DNA from 2 places in the Microbacterium sp. SCN 69-37 genome. Region 1 is predicted to be linked to the other one. Evidence: predicted binding sites of a transcription regulator. Region 1 holds the regulator's gene; the other holds the start of a gene.
The links. The regulator LexA, encoded in region 1, represses DNA repair genes until DNA is damaged. The targets are predictions, from matches to a motif close to TCGAACANNTGTTCGA.
Positions count from the first base shown of each region.

Region 2: ABS64_RS11700 (DUF222 domain-containing protein) is a predicted target of LexA. The motif match lies at 5,648-5,663, and genes of this name have one in related genera.

Region 1 is NZ_MEEL01000024.1:39,874-46,993, reverse strand. It holds gene hisB (imidazoleglycerol-phosphate dehydratase HisB) at 1-114, opposite strand, end outside; gene ABS64_RS06105 (histidinol-phosphate transaminase) at 173-1,279, opposite strand; gene ABS64_RS06100 (LysM peptidoglycan-binding domain-containing protein) at 1,314-1,694, opposite strand; gene lexA (transcriptional repressor LexA) at 2,005-2,670, shown strand; gene ABS64_RS06090 (hypothetical protein) at 2,737-3,681, shown strand; gene ABS64_RS06085 (methylenetetrahydrofolate reductase) at 3,692-4,666, opposite strand; gene ABS64_RS06080 (prolyl oligopeptidase family serine peptidase) at 4,816-6,732, shown strand; gene hflX (GTPase HflX) at 6,740-7,120, opposite strand, start outside.
Region 2 is NZ_MEEL01000039.1:16,101-23,220, forward strand. It holds gene nusA (transcription termination factor NusA) at 1-809, opposite strand, end outside; gene ABS64_RS11675 (GPR1/FUN34/YaaH family transporter) at 916-1,542, shown strand; gene ABS64_RS11680 (DUF1206 domain-containing protein) at 1,539-2,330, shown strand; gene ABS64_RS11685 (hypothetical protein) at 2,393-2,680, shown strand; gene ABS64_RS11690 (TIGR00730 family Rossman fold protein) at 2,713-3,768, opposite strand; gene ABS64_RS11695 (cellulase family glycosylhydrolase) at 3,809-5,488, opposite strand; gene ABS64_RS11700 (DUF222 domain-containing protein) at 5,674-6,747, shown strand; gene ABS64_RS11705 (HNH endonuclease signature motif containing protein) at 6,763-7,062, shown strand.

The sequences.
Region 1 (7,120 bases):
CACCGTGGTGTCGATGCTGCTGTGCCCGGTGCCGTCGAGGTCGAGATCGAGTTCGACCGTGGACTCGCTGGTCGCGCGTCGCAAGGATGCCGTGCGGGGGGCCGGGGTGCTCATGAGCCGAGTCTACCGAGAGCCCGCGCGCCGGCCCGGCGTGTTACCCCGGCGTTCACCGTCAGTGCGCGCCGGAACCGCCCGGGCCGAGTGAGGCGAGCGCGTCGAGGAACGCCGTCGACTCCTCCGCGGTGCCCGCCGTGACACGCAGACTGTGGGCGATGCCGACATCGCGGATCAGAACGCCGCGGTCGTAGAGCCCCTGCCACGTCGCCGCAGGATCTTCCACACCGGAGAAGAGCACGAAGTTCGTCCAGCTCTCGAAGGGGCGGTAGCCGAGCGCGTCGAGTGTCGCGGAGATACGGTCGCGCTGAGCGACGATCTCGTCGACCATCGCGAGCATCGCCGGCGCGTGACGCAGCGCGGCCGATGCCGCCGCCTGCGTCAGCGCACTGAGGTGGTAGGGAAGCCGCACCAGACGCAGAGCATCGATGACGGCGGGGTCGGCCGCGAGGTAGCCGACGCGAGCGCCGGCGAACGCGAAGGCCTTGCTCATCGTGCGAGACACGACCAGCCGCGGCCGATCGGGCAGCAGCGTCAGTGCCGACCGGGAATCGCGGGGCGCGAACTCCTGGTAGGCCTCGTCGACGATCACAATGCCCGGTGCGGCGTCATAGACGGCCTCGATCACATCGAGTCCGAGTGGCGTTCCGGTCGGGTTGTTCGGCGCGCACAGAAAGACGACATCCGGCTGCGCACGGTCGACCTGAGCGGCCGCGTCTTCGGGGGCGAGTGTGTAGTCGACGCCGCGCGTCCCGCTCACGTACGTCGCGCCAGTGGCACGAGTGAGCAGCGGGTACATCGAGTAGGTCGGTGCGAAACCGAAGGCCGTCCGACCGGGGCCGGCGAACGCTTGCAGAAGGTGCTGCAAAACCTCATTGGATCCGTTCGCCGCCCAGATCTGCGCGGCCGACAGGCCATGACCCAGGTAGTCCGCGAAGCCCTCCCGCACGGCGGTGAACTCGCGATCCGGATAGCGGTTCACCTCCCGGAGCGCACGGGCGATGCTGTCGAGGATGTCGTCCGCGACCGCTTCGGGCACCGGATGCGTGTTTTCGTTGACGTTCAGCGCGACGGGCAGCGGAGCCTGGGGAGCGCCGTAGGGCGTCAGGCCGCGCAGGTCGTCTCTGAGGGGAAGGTCATCGAGTCGAACGCTCACCCTCACCATCGTAGAGGTCGCCGTGATGAGCGGACGAGGCTGATCAGTGGCCGGCGGAGTACTCGGCGGGGATCGCGATGCTCTGTCCGGCATCGAGGCTGCCCGAGTCCAAGGCGTTGAGTCGAACGATCGCGTCGACGGCGTCGCGCGGGTCGACGTCAGGTGCGACCGCGCGTGCGATCGACCAGAGCGTGTCGCCCGGCTGAACCGTGACGTGGGTGAACGTGACTCCCGAGGATCCCTCATTGGAGGCCAGCGCGCCGCCGCCGGACACGATGCCGATACCGAGCGCGACGATGACGGGGATGGAGGCGAGGAAGGCGAGCACCCGGCGACCACGAACCGTCAGGCGCAGACGGGTGGCGGGGGCCGCCGCGATGACACGGCCGCGGGGCGAGGCGCCGAGGATGTCGATCGTGGTCATGGGTTCCTCCTTGAGACGTGTCCCGCGCCGCGGCGTCGGGGGTGAGAGCGTCACCTCGAAGATTCGAGTCGAGATTCGCATCCGCCTCTCGGCCGGGAGAGCCGGATGCGAATCTCTGTTCCGAATCTATCTTCGATAGTGTTCGAGTGTCAAGCGATACGGTTCTCGCAGATGAATCGAATCCGACACGCGCACGCGTGCCGTCCGACCGTGCGAAAACCGGATACGGTTTCGACAAGACGACCCCATCACCAACCTCCGACATTCGAAGGCTCTGCCTTCCGGGGACGCGATCGAAGGAGCGCGCGATATGGCCGAGAAGCCTCAGACACGCAGGCGGAAGAACCTCAGCGACAAGCAGCTGAAGATCCTCGAGGTGATCCAGACCTCCATCGCGCGCCACGGCTACCCGCCGAGCATGCGCGAGATCGGCGATGCCGTGGGCCTGAAGTCGCTGTCCAGCGTCACCCACCAGCTCAACCAGCTGGAGCTGAGCGGCTACCTCCGCCGCGACGCCGGCAAGACGCGCGCGATGGAGGTCCTCATCGATCTGCCGGGTGCCGCCGCCGAGAATCCCGCCGACCTCGTTCCGGCCGTGGGCGATGCGGCACTGGTCCCTCTGGTGGGGCGCATCGCGGCGGGCGTGCCGATCACGGCAGACCAGCAGGTCGAGGAGATCTTCCCCCTCCCCCGCCAGCTCGTCGGCAAGGGCGACCTGTTCATGCTCAAGGTCAGCGGCGAGTCGATGATCGACGCCGCCATCTGCGACGGCGACTGGGTCGTCGTGAGATCGCAGCCGACCGCGGACAACGGCGACATCGTCGCGGCGATGCTCGACGGCGAAGCGACGGTGAAGACCTTCCGGCAGCGGGACGGCCACACGTGGCTGCTCCCCCGCAACTCCTCCTTCGAGCCCATCCTCGGCGACGACGCGGTGGTCCTCGGTCGCGTCGTGGCCGTCCTGCGCGCGATCTGATCATGTCGCGGGGGGCGCGCCCTCGCATCGGCCGTCGCGATCGTCCTGGCCGTCGTCTGCCTCCCGTTGTCCATCCTGAGCGTCTGGGCGCGGGTGCAGCTGGTCGACGAAGACGCGTTCACCGCGACGCTTGTGCCGCTGGCCCGTTCGACCACCGTGCAGGACGCGCTGATCGCGGCATCCGCCGACGCGGTGGACGCGAGGCTCGACGCCGACGCCCTCACCGGCTCGATCGTCGACGGCATCATCGGGCTGGGCGTCGGCGACCGGGCCGCGGACGCATTGCGGCGACTGCAAGCGCCTGCCGCCGCCGCCGTGCAGACTCTCGTGCACGACACGATCGCCGACGCGATCCGCTCAGACGGCTTCGGGTCGCTGTGGGAACAGCTTCTCCGGCAGTCTCATCGCGCGCTCACGCTCGCCGCGACCTCCGATGGCGCCGGCGTCGTGGTGCAGACCGAGGCCGGACTCGGCATCCAGGTCGGCGCCGTGGTGGCGGGCGTGAAGGAACGTCTGAGCGCGCAGGGCGTGGCGTGGGCGACGCTCATCCCCTCCGTCGATCACGTCGTGGTCATCGGCTCCGGAGACACCCTCGCCGCCGTTCGAACGGGATATGCGCTCGGCGTGACGGTGGGATGGTGGATGCCGGTCGCTACCGTCATCCTGTTCCTCAGCGGGATCGCGCTCGCGCGGCGACGCCTGAACGCCCTCCGGCGGGCCGCACTCGCGGCGGCGGCGTGCCTCGGGGCGCTGCTGATCGCGGCTGCCGCGGGGCGGGCGGCGGTGTCGTCCGCCGCAGCCGGGACGGCGCTGACGCCGGCCGCGGCCGCCGCCGTCTTCGACCAGCTGCTGGCGGCGGCGGTCGGCGCGACCGGCGCAGCTCTGGCGATCGCTCTCGCCGTCGCCGCCGGCGCGTGGCTCGCCGGTCAGTCCGTGCGCGCGGCGGCTCTTCGCCGCGCGTGGAGTCGTTGGGGTCTTCGCCGCGCGGCGGCGGACGAGTCCTCCGACTGAGCGGACGGCGTCAGGGGCTCGCTTCGGAGATCAGCTCTGCGGCGCGCAGCACGCCCAGAACGGTGTCGTGGTTGTTGAAGGCGTAGAGGTGGATGCCGTCGGCGCCGCCGGCGACAACGGACCGCGCGAGGTCGGCGGCATGGGCGAGGCCGACGGCGCGCTGCGCGGCGGCATCCGGAGCCGACTCGAGCGCCGCGGCGAGAGCGTCGGGGCGCGCATCTCCGGTGAGCTCGAGCACTCGGCGCAGTCGCCCCGGAGAGGTGATGGGCATGATCCCGGGCACGATCGGGATGACGACCCCGGCCGCACGGGCGCGCTCGACGAAGTCGAGGTACTCGTCGGCGTGGAAGAAGAGCTGTGTCAGGGCGGACGTCGCCCCGGCGGCCTGCTTGGCGAGAAGTGCGTCGATGTCCTCGTAGCGGTGACGCGAACGCGGGTGACCGTTCGGGAACGCCGCGACGGCGATCTGGACGCGGTCGCCGTCGGTGACCTGCACGGCTCCCGGAAGCCCGGGGATCTCACGCTCCCGATACGGCGAGCGCTCCGCCTGCACCCGGCCGATCAGCTGCACGAGCTGAGCGGCCGACTCCAGATCGCCGAACACGATGTCGTCCTCGCCGATGCCGACGGGCGGGTCGCCCCGCAGCGCCAGGAAGCGGGTGATGCCGGCATCGAGGAAGTCGCGGATGACCGTCGTGGCTTCGGCGTAGCTGCTGCCGACACAGGTCACGTGCGCGACGGGCGGAACGGTCGTCTCGCGGAGGATGTGCGTCAGCACGGTGAGCGAGCGGTCGGTCGTCGAGCCGCCCGCTCCGAACGTCACGGAGATGAAGCGCGGACCGGCGGCGGCGAGCACGCGAATGGTCTCGTAGAGAGCAGGCAGCTGCTCGGGGGTGCGCGGAGGGTAGATCTCGAACGAGAACGGTACCCGCGGCGAGGCCGTGACGGCGGCCGCCGGAGCGCCGACGCGAGGTTCGTGGGCCATCTTCGCTCGGTTCCCTCTCGGGTCGGGGTCGTGCGGCCGGTCGGCCCCGGCCTCGATGCCCCACTTTAGAGCCACGGCGGTGCCCTCACCCGCGTGTGACGGCACGTGCCTGCCGACGTGGCAGGTCGCACACGCGTAGCGTGGCAGCCATGGTCGATGTGCACCCTTATGGATCCTGGCCCTCCCCGTTCACCGCCGCGTGGGCTTCTTCGGCTTCTCCCCGGGTCGACGGCGCTGCGCTCGTGGGCGACGAGGTGTGGTGGGCGCAGTCGGTGGCCGAAGAGGCCGGCCGCACGGCCGTGTTCCGGCGCGATGCGACCGGCACGGTGCACCTCGTCCTGCCGGCGCCGTGGAACGCCCGATCCGGCGTCCACGAGTACGGCGGCGGGTCGTGGGCGGTCGACGATGCCGGTCGGCTGTTCTTCGTCGAACGCCGCGACCAGCAGGTGTGGGTGCAGGAGCCCGGCTCGGACCCTCGTCCCCTGACGGACGATGCGGATGTCCGCTACGGCGGACTTCGCGCGACCGGCGGGATGCTGCTCGGCATCCGCGAGCGCGGCGGCCGCGAGCGAGCGATCGTGCGCATCGACCTCGACGGTGCGGGAGCAAACGACCTCGTCGCGGGCAGCGATTTCGTGGCTCAGCCCGCGCTGTCCCCGCGCGGGGACCGGCTCGCGTGGGTGGCCTGGAATCATCCCGACATGCCGTGGGACCGCACGACCCTGCGTATCGGTCGTCTCGAGGACGGCGCCGTGGTCGAGTGGACCGACGTGACCGACGGCAGCACGGCAGCGCTCCAGCCCGAATGGACCGACGAGGACGACCTGCTGTACCTGGACGATGCGACGGGTCGGTGGAACCTCTGGAGCCTACGCCTGGATGCCGACCTGCCGCGGGCGCCTCTCGCCCCGGCCGATGCGGACACGGGGGGCCCGCTGTGGTCACTCGGCAGCCGCTGGTTCGGTGTGACGTCCGACGGCGGGGTGATCGCTGTCCGCACCAACGGCTCGGATGAGCTCGTCTGGCGGGATGCCGCGGGCACCGAGACCGTGATCGACATCCCCGCCACCGCATCCCTCGCCGTCGAGGCGGTCGTCGGCCGCCGGGCGCTGGTCTCCGGCATGGCACCGGGCGTGAGCGGCATCTGGCTGGTGGAGTTCGATGCGGAGGGGGCGACGGTGCACGTCGACCTCATCGTCGGACACCGTGCGGAGATCGCGGGTGAGGAGCTCGATGCGTGGCTTCCCGAGACGCGCCCGTTCTCCTTGGAGGGTCCGACGGGGACGGTGCACGCATTCGTGCACCCCCCTCACCATCCGCGTGTCGCGGCATCCGATGCAGAGCGCCCGCCCTATCTCGTGCTGGTGCACGGCGGACCGACCGGCCACGAGGGCGGCGTCGCCGATGCGAAGACGCTGTTCTTCACGAGTCGCGGCATCGGAGTACTGGAGGTGAACTACGGCGGCTCGACCGGATACGGCCGCGCGTACCGGGAGCGTCTGCGCGGACAATGGGGCGTCGTCGACGTGGCGGACGTCGCGGCAGCCGCCTCCGGCCTTGCCGCCACCGGCGCCGCCGATGGCGGCCGCCTGGCGATCAAGGGCGGATCGGCAGGCGGCTGGACGGTGCTCGCGGCGCTCGCGCGCACCGATGTGTTCCGCGCGGGCATCTCCCGCTACGGCGTCGGCGACGCCCGAACCCTGGCCGCCGATACGCACGATTTCGAGTCACGGTATCTCGACGGACTCATCGGGCCCCTGCCGGAGGCCGAGGAGCTCTATATCGAGCGCTCCCCGTTGACGCATATCGACGGGTTCCGCGTGCCCGTGCTGCTGCTGCAGGGTGCGGATGACGCGGTCGTGCCTCCGTCGCAGGCCGAAGCGATCCGCGACGCTCTCGCCGCGCGCGGCATCCCGCACGCCTACGTGCTCTACGAGGGCGAGGGACACGGGTTCCGCGGCGCTGAGGCAGTCGTGCACGCGCTGGAGAGCGAGCTCGCTTTCCTCGGCCAGGTGTTCGGCTTTCCGACGCCCGGCGTGCCGGCGATAGAGCTGACGGCAGGCTAGGCGTGCGTCAGAGCGCGTAGGGCGCGAGCTCCGCCGCGAGCCGCTCCGAGACGTGCGCGTGCACGGCGGTACCGCCCTCCTCGTGGGCCGTCGAGACGATGTGCCCCGACTCGTGCACCGCGTTGATGAGGTCTCCACGCTCATACGGCACGAGTGCGCGCACCTCGACCGCCGGCAGCGGCAGGGCGTCCTCGATGACGGTGCGCAGCTGATCGATGCCCTCCCCCGTCCGCGACGACACGAACAGCGCGCTCGGCTCGAGACCGCGCAGCACCAGCCGCGCGTCGTCGTCGACGAGGTCCGCCTTGTTGAAGACGACGATCTCGCGCGTCGAGCGCGCACCCACGTCGCCCATCACATCGCGTACGGTCGCGAGCTGCGCCGCGGG
Region 2 (7,120 bases), on a different contig from region 1:
GACAGGGCGTTGGCGACGAACTTCGCGAGCTCCGGGTCGTAGTCGACGATGTCGATCTTCTCGCCGCCCAGCTCTTCGGTGACGGCGCGCACGCGTCGTCCGAGCTCGCCGATGCAGGCGCCCTTGGCGTTGATCGCCGGATCCTTGGCCGTGACCGCGATCTTGGTGCGATGGCCGGCCTCACGTGCGAGAGAGGTGATCTCCACGAGCCCCGACGCGATCTCCGGCACCTCGAGGGCGAAGAGCTTGCGGACAAGGCCGGGGTGGGTGCGCGAGACGGTGATCTGCGGACCCTTGGTGCCCTTCGACACCGACGTCACGTAGACGCGCAGACGTGAGCCATGGGCGTACTGCTCACCGGCGACCTGCTCCTCGGGCGGAAGGATGGCCTCGACGGTGCCGAGGTCGACGTGGACCATGCGGGGGTTGGGCCCCTGCTGGATCACACCGGCGACGATGTCGCCCTCCTTGCCCCGGAACTCGCCCAGGATGGCGTCATCGGCGATGTCACGCAGACGCTGGCCGATCACCTGCTTGGCGGCGTAGGCGGCGATGCGGCCGAAGTCCTCGGGCGTCGACTCCTCCTCGCCGATGATCGCGCCGTCCTCGTCGCGCAGGGGAATGTAGACGGCGACGTGACCGGTCTTGCGGTCCAGGAGCGCACGTGCGCCCTCGGGAAGCTCCCCGTCGGGAGAGGTGTGCTTGGCGTAGGCGGTGAGAATCGCCTGCTCGATGATCCCGACCAGTTCGTCGAACGGGATCTCCTTCTCGCGCTCGACCGTCCGTAGCAGTCCCAGATCGATGTCCACAGGTGCCTCCCTATTCAGCTCTCGACGCGAGGTCACCCTCGGTCACCCGGCCGATTTTACCCGATGGCCTCCGCTGGCGGACTCCGCGGCCGTGCATACTGACGGAATGGATGCCGCAGTCCCCCCACCCGCACACGTGATTGCAGAGCCGCGGCGCGCGGATCCCGGTTTGATCGGCCTGCTCGGGTTCGTGATCGCGACCCTCACCGCTCAGCTGGCGCATCTGGGTGTGCAGAACGAGAGCGCGGTGTTCTGGGTGGGCGCGGTGTTCGGGGGCCTCGTCCAGGTGATCGCGGGGATGCTCTCCTACTTCGTCGGCGACGACTTCCACTTCGTCGTCTACAACGCCTTCGGGTGGTACTGGATCTGCATGCCCGGATTCCTCCTCGGCGGAGAGCTCGGCTTCTTCGAGGTGTCGGGCCCGGCGCGCCCGTTGTTCTCGATGATGTTCGCGGTGCTCGCGCTCGGATTCATGTTCGCCGGCGCCACCCACAACTCGGCGCTACCGCTGACCCTGCTGCTCGTGGCGGCGGGGCTGGCCCTCGAAGCCGTCGCCGCCTTCGCCGGTGCGGCGACGCTGGGTACCGTCGGCGCATGGCTGCTGATCGGCGCGTCGGCGCTGGCGTTCTACATGCTCGTGGACAAGTTCGCGTGGCGCACGACGGGTCGCCACGTGGTGCCCCTCGGGCCCCCGTGGATCCGCCGCGGCGACGCGCCCGCCGGACGCCCGTGACAGAGGCTCACCCCGCGGCCGCCGCGACGCGGCGCCACCCGCTGGTGCAGGCACTCGCGCGGGCCGGCTTCGCCGCCAACGGCCTCGTCCATGCGTTGATCGGCACCCTGGTCGTCGCCATCGCGGCCGGCGGTCGGGGCGAGGCCGATCAGGTCGGCGCGCTCCGGACGGTCGCCGCGGTACCGTGGGGCGCCGTTCTGGTGTGGGCGATCGCGATCGGCCTCTGGGGCCTGGCGCTGTGGCATCTGGCCGCGGGCATCACGGCTCGCGGCGACGGGCGCTGGGGGCGGCGGGCCTCGGAGTGGAGCCAGGGCATCGTCTTCGCCGCCGTCGGCACGCTCGCCGCCTCGATCGCCCTGGGCGCGGCGCTCGATGCCGATGGGAGCGCGCGGGCGGCCAGTCGCGGCATCCTCGCGATGACGGGTGGGCCATTCGTCCTGGCCGCCGTCGGAGTGGGCATCGCGGTGGCCGGTGTGGTCTTCGTCGTGATGGGCGTGCGTCGCTCGTTCGAAAAGCGCATGTCCATCCCGCGATCCGCGCTCGGCACGCTGGTCCGCTCGCTGGGGGTCGCGGGCTTCATCGCCAAGGGGGCCGCGCTCGGCATCCTCGGCGTCCTGCTGCTCGTGGCCGCCGCCCATGCGGATGCCGCACGTGCGGGCGGCCTGGACAGCGCCGTCGACGGACTGCTCACACTGCCGGCCGGGCGCGCCATCGCCGTGACCCTCGGGATCGGGCTGGTGGCCTACGGCGTCTTCTGCGGCTTTCGGGCGCGCTACGCGCGGCTCTGAGGCCTGCGGGACCGGCTGTCAAGGCCCTGGGGCGGCCGTGGGCGGGCGGGCAGGCTCGGGGCATGAGCGAAATCACTGGAACCGAGGCCCGCGACCGCGTGAAGGCACTCGTCGAGGACATCGACATCACCATGCTCACCACCGTGGATGCCGCGGGACGCCTCGCCAGCCGGCCGATGAGCACGCGACTCGACACGCCCGACATCGCACTGCTGAAAGTCACACCGGTCGAGACGGAGTTCTGGGAACCCGCCCACGGCAGGCTCGTCATGGCGGCCGGCATGCTCAAGGCTCTGGTCACTCGCGACGCCCCCGACGACACGATGAACCACGGCAAGCTGATGTGCTGAGGACCGCATCGGGCCGGCTCCCGTCGGCCTGATCAGGCGGGACGCGCTTCGGCAGGCGCGCTCGGCAGGGCGTTGACGGCGCGGATCAGGTGATGCAGATCACCGACGCGGCGCTGTGCGAACGTCATGACGAGGCGCGGTGCCGCGAGGTCGTCCTCGTCCTCGCGCTCTGCTTTCAGCGGGCCGCGGCGCTCGATCGCACCGTCGGCGAGCAGATCCGCGAACCTGTCGTTGAGTGCCGACACCTCGGCATCCGTCGGTTCGGAGCGCAGCCGCAGCACGAGGCGTCGCCCGACCCATCGCAACGAGACGTAATTGCGATAGAAGCCCGTGATCTCCTCGACGGCGGCATCGACCGAGTCCGTCATCACGACGCGATCGAGATCGTCGGCGGAGATCACGCCGTCGGGAATGAGCTGTTCATCGGCGAAGCGGCGCAGCCCCGCCCAGAAGGCGCCTCCCGGGCGATCGAGCAGCACGATCGGCGTGGGAACGGCTTTTCCCGTCTGCTGCAGCGTCAGCAGCTCGAACATCTCGTCGAGCGTGCCGAAGCCTCCCGGCAAGCAGACGAAGCCACTGGATTCCTTCACGAGCATGAGCTTGCGGGTGAAGAAGTACTTCATCGCGACGTTGCGCTCGTGCGCGGCGATGATCGCGTTCGGTTTCTCCTCGAACGGCAGGCGGATCGAGACGCCGAGAGAGTGTGTGGGCCCGGCGCCCTCGGCGGCGGCTTGCATGATTCCCGGGCCTGCTCCGGTCACGGTCATCCAGCCGCGAGCGGCGAGGGCTGCAGTCAGTTCCACCGTGAGCCGGTACAACGGCGAGTCCGGGGCCGTGCGCGCCGAGCCGAACACCGTCACCTTCGGGACACCTCGAAACGGCGCGAACAGTTGAAACGCGGCGCGCATCTCTGTGAGAGCAGCCGATGTGATCTTGAGGTCGAGGCGATCGGCGCGGTCGAGACCCATGCCGACGCCCGTCGCGAGGATGCGTGCGATGAGATCTGCATCCTCGACGACGCCGGCCTCGTCCAGCAGGCGTCGGATGCCGTCGGTCACCGCGGGAGGGAGCGTGGAGCGTTCTGCCATGTCCCCACCCTCGCATCCTCGACGGTCATCGGGTGAACGATCACCGAACGCGGGTCTCTTTCCCCGCCACCGTCAGGCGCGGACTCACCGGCGCGGAAGCCGCGGCGACCTGCAGGCCGACGCGCACGCTCTGACCGGCGGCGAGCGCGCCGGCCCAGTCCTTTCCGGTACAGGCGATGGAGCCGGAGGCGACCGTACACGACATGCCCCAGGCGTTGACCACCTGCGTCGCTCCCGGGCTGGACCAGGAGATCGTCCAGCCGGCGACCGCGCGAGAAGCGCTGACGGAGAACTCCGCCACATAGCCGTCCTGCCACGCGCTCTGCAGCATCCAGGTGGCGGAAACCGGTGCGGAGCCCGGGGACGGGAGGGACGTGGGCGTGGGCGACGACGTGGGCGTGGGCGACGGCGTAGGCGTGGGCGTGGGCGACGTCCTGGGCGTGGGCGACGGCGTAGGCGTGGGCGACGACGTAGGCGTGGGCGACGTCCTGGGCGTGGGCGACGGCGTAGGCGTGGGCGACGGTGTCCGGGTGGCGGACGCGGTCGGCGATGGCATCGGGGTGGCGGACCCGCCGGCGAGCACCGGCGCGAGCGCGGCGAGCTTTGCTGTCTGCGGCGTCTTCCAGTCGTCCGCGACGAGCCCGCCGGTATCGCCGCTGTTCGGGTTGAACGACCAGTAGCCGAAGCTCAGGCCGTTCGTCCCCAGGTAGGACACCAGAGCCCTCAACCATTGGGCGTCACTCGTCGTCTCGAGCTTCGTGCCGAACTCCCCGACGAAGATCGGCGCGGAGCCGGTGCGGGCCAGATATCCCCAGTTCGCGTCCCAGACCGACGGCAGGTTGGCGGGGTAGTTCGGCGCCGAGAACCACGACTGCCCGTACACCGAGGCGGGATACTCGTGCGGCGAATAGACGACCCGGTTCGATGTCGCGAACACCACGGGCTTGGCGCCGGCATCCTTCAGGCCGCCTCCCCACCAGGTCGTGCTGGCATCGTTCTGGCGCTCCACGCCTTCGACGATGATCAGCAGTCGGGGGTTGGCGGCGAGCACGGCATTGCCGGCGCGCGTCGCCGCCGCCCACCAGTCGCGGGAGGTATCGCCGCACCCCCAGCAGGCGGAACCGTGCGGCTCGTTGTGGAGGTCGGCGCCGACCACCGTCGGGTCATCGCGGTAGCGGTTCGCGAGCATGACCCAGTCGTCGATCCAGCGCTTCTCGCTGTAGGTCGAGGTGTACCAGAGCTCGGACTGGCCCGACGACTCGATGCGGTGACGGTCGAGGATGACGCGCAGCCCGTGGGCGCGCGCCTTGGCGATGACCGCATCCATCAGCTGCAACGGCGTCAGCGCGACCAGGTCGGGATTACGCGAGGCGTCGATGGACGATGTCGTGGATGCCGCGAGGCACTGGTTCGAGTACGGCAGTCGCACCGTGTTGAACCCCATGGCCGCGATCTGCGCGAGGCCCTCGTCGAGGGTGATCGACCACAGCCCGTGCGGCGCGCAGTTGGGAGTCTCCAGCCCGAACCAGTTCGCCGCTTTGATGGTGACGGTGCTTCCGTCCGCGGCGACGATGCGCGAGCCCGAGGTGTGCCACCACCCGTCCGCAGCGGCGTGCGCCGACAGCGGGGCCACGGCGCCGACGGCCAGCACCGCGCTGACGGCGAGCGCCGCGATGCTCATGAGGCGGCGGATGCCGAGGGGACGACGACGATCGCGCATGCGCATTCCTTTCGATGCCAACTGCGGGGGTGGTCGGCGTCTCGCGACAGGTGGCATCGTCGACGATCTCGCCGCCCCCAGAGTAGCGACCCGGCGCTCGCCGCGTCGCCGCTGGTCCCCAAACGCTTGCTCGACCATGGCCCAACACGCTTCCCATATTAGAACATATGTTCTATACTCGGATCATGAACATCGACACCGACCTCGAGCCGGACCCCGGCTTCTGGGCGGACATCGTGGCGATCGAGTCGTCACTGCCGCCGCGCGATCCCGTCGCGCAGGTCACCGATATCGCCGCGGTGGTCGCCGTCCACACGGCGGAGCAGTACGCCTGCGTCGCCGCCGCGCGAAGCGATGCGATGGCCGCCGCGGCACCGCACGCGTGCACCGACGACATGATCGACCGGTCGCTGCGACTCGAGCTGGCGGCGGCGCTTCGGATCACCGAGTACGCGGCCGGCGATCTGATGGCCCGCGCGACGGCGTTGGTCGAGCGCTACCCGGCGGCATGGGATGCACTTCACGGGGCACGCATCACCGACCAGCACGCACGTTTCCTCGTGGACGTGCTCGACAGCGTCGATCCCGCGATCGGGTCGCGGCTGATCGATGACGCGGTGTCGCTGGCCGAACGCCTCCCCGCGGGAACCTTCCGCCGCCGGCTGCGCGATCTGGCCACCGCGGCGACCGCAGAGGCCCTTGCCGACAAGCATGCGCGCGCCGTCGACGAGCGGCGGGTGTCCGTCGCCCCCGCGGGCGACGGCATGTCCCTCCTGACCGCGTATCTGCCGAGCGTCGAGGCCCACGCCATCTTCGACCGCCTCACCCGCATGGGAAAGGCCATCGCGGGCCATCGAACCGGTCGCGGCGGGGCGGATGCCGCGCTGGCGACCCCCGGCGCCGCGCCCGCAGACGAGGTTCCGCCCGACGAGCGAACGCTCGACCAGGTACGCGCGGACATTCTGGGCGATCTGCTCATCGACGGTCGCTGCGACGGCCACGCTCCGGCTGTGGCGGGCATCCGTCCGACAGTCGTCGTGACAGTGCCGGTGCTGTCGCTGCTCGACGATTCCCGCGCGGCGTCCGAGCCGGCCACCGTCGAAGGTGTGGGTCCCGTTCCGATCGACCAGGCACGACGACTCAGCGGCGGCGCCACGAGCTGGCTGCGCGTTCTGACCCACCCCGAGACGGGCGCGGTGCTGTCGGTCGGGCGCCACCGCTACGACCCGCCGCCTGAGTTGCGTCGGCTCGTCAGGTAGCGGGCGGAACGGTGCATGGCTCCGGGCTGCGTCATGCCCGCCTCGCGATGCGACATCGACCACACCGTGGCCTGGTTCGACGGCGGGAACACCTCCGCCGACAATCTCGCACCCCTGTGCGCCGGGCACCACACGGTGAAGCATCACGGCGGCTGGACGGTGGTGCAGCTCCCCGACAGCGGCGGTGTCGTGGAGTGGACGTCGCCGTACGGCCGGCGCTATCTCGTGGAGCCCGAACGACGCATGCCGGTGTTCCGAGCGGCGGAACCCTCAGAGCGCGCAGCGCCGTCGGACGACCGCGCGGCACCGTTCTGACCCGCACACGCCACACGCACGTGTGCGCACGTGCGCCACGCGGGCGGCTCGCGCGGGC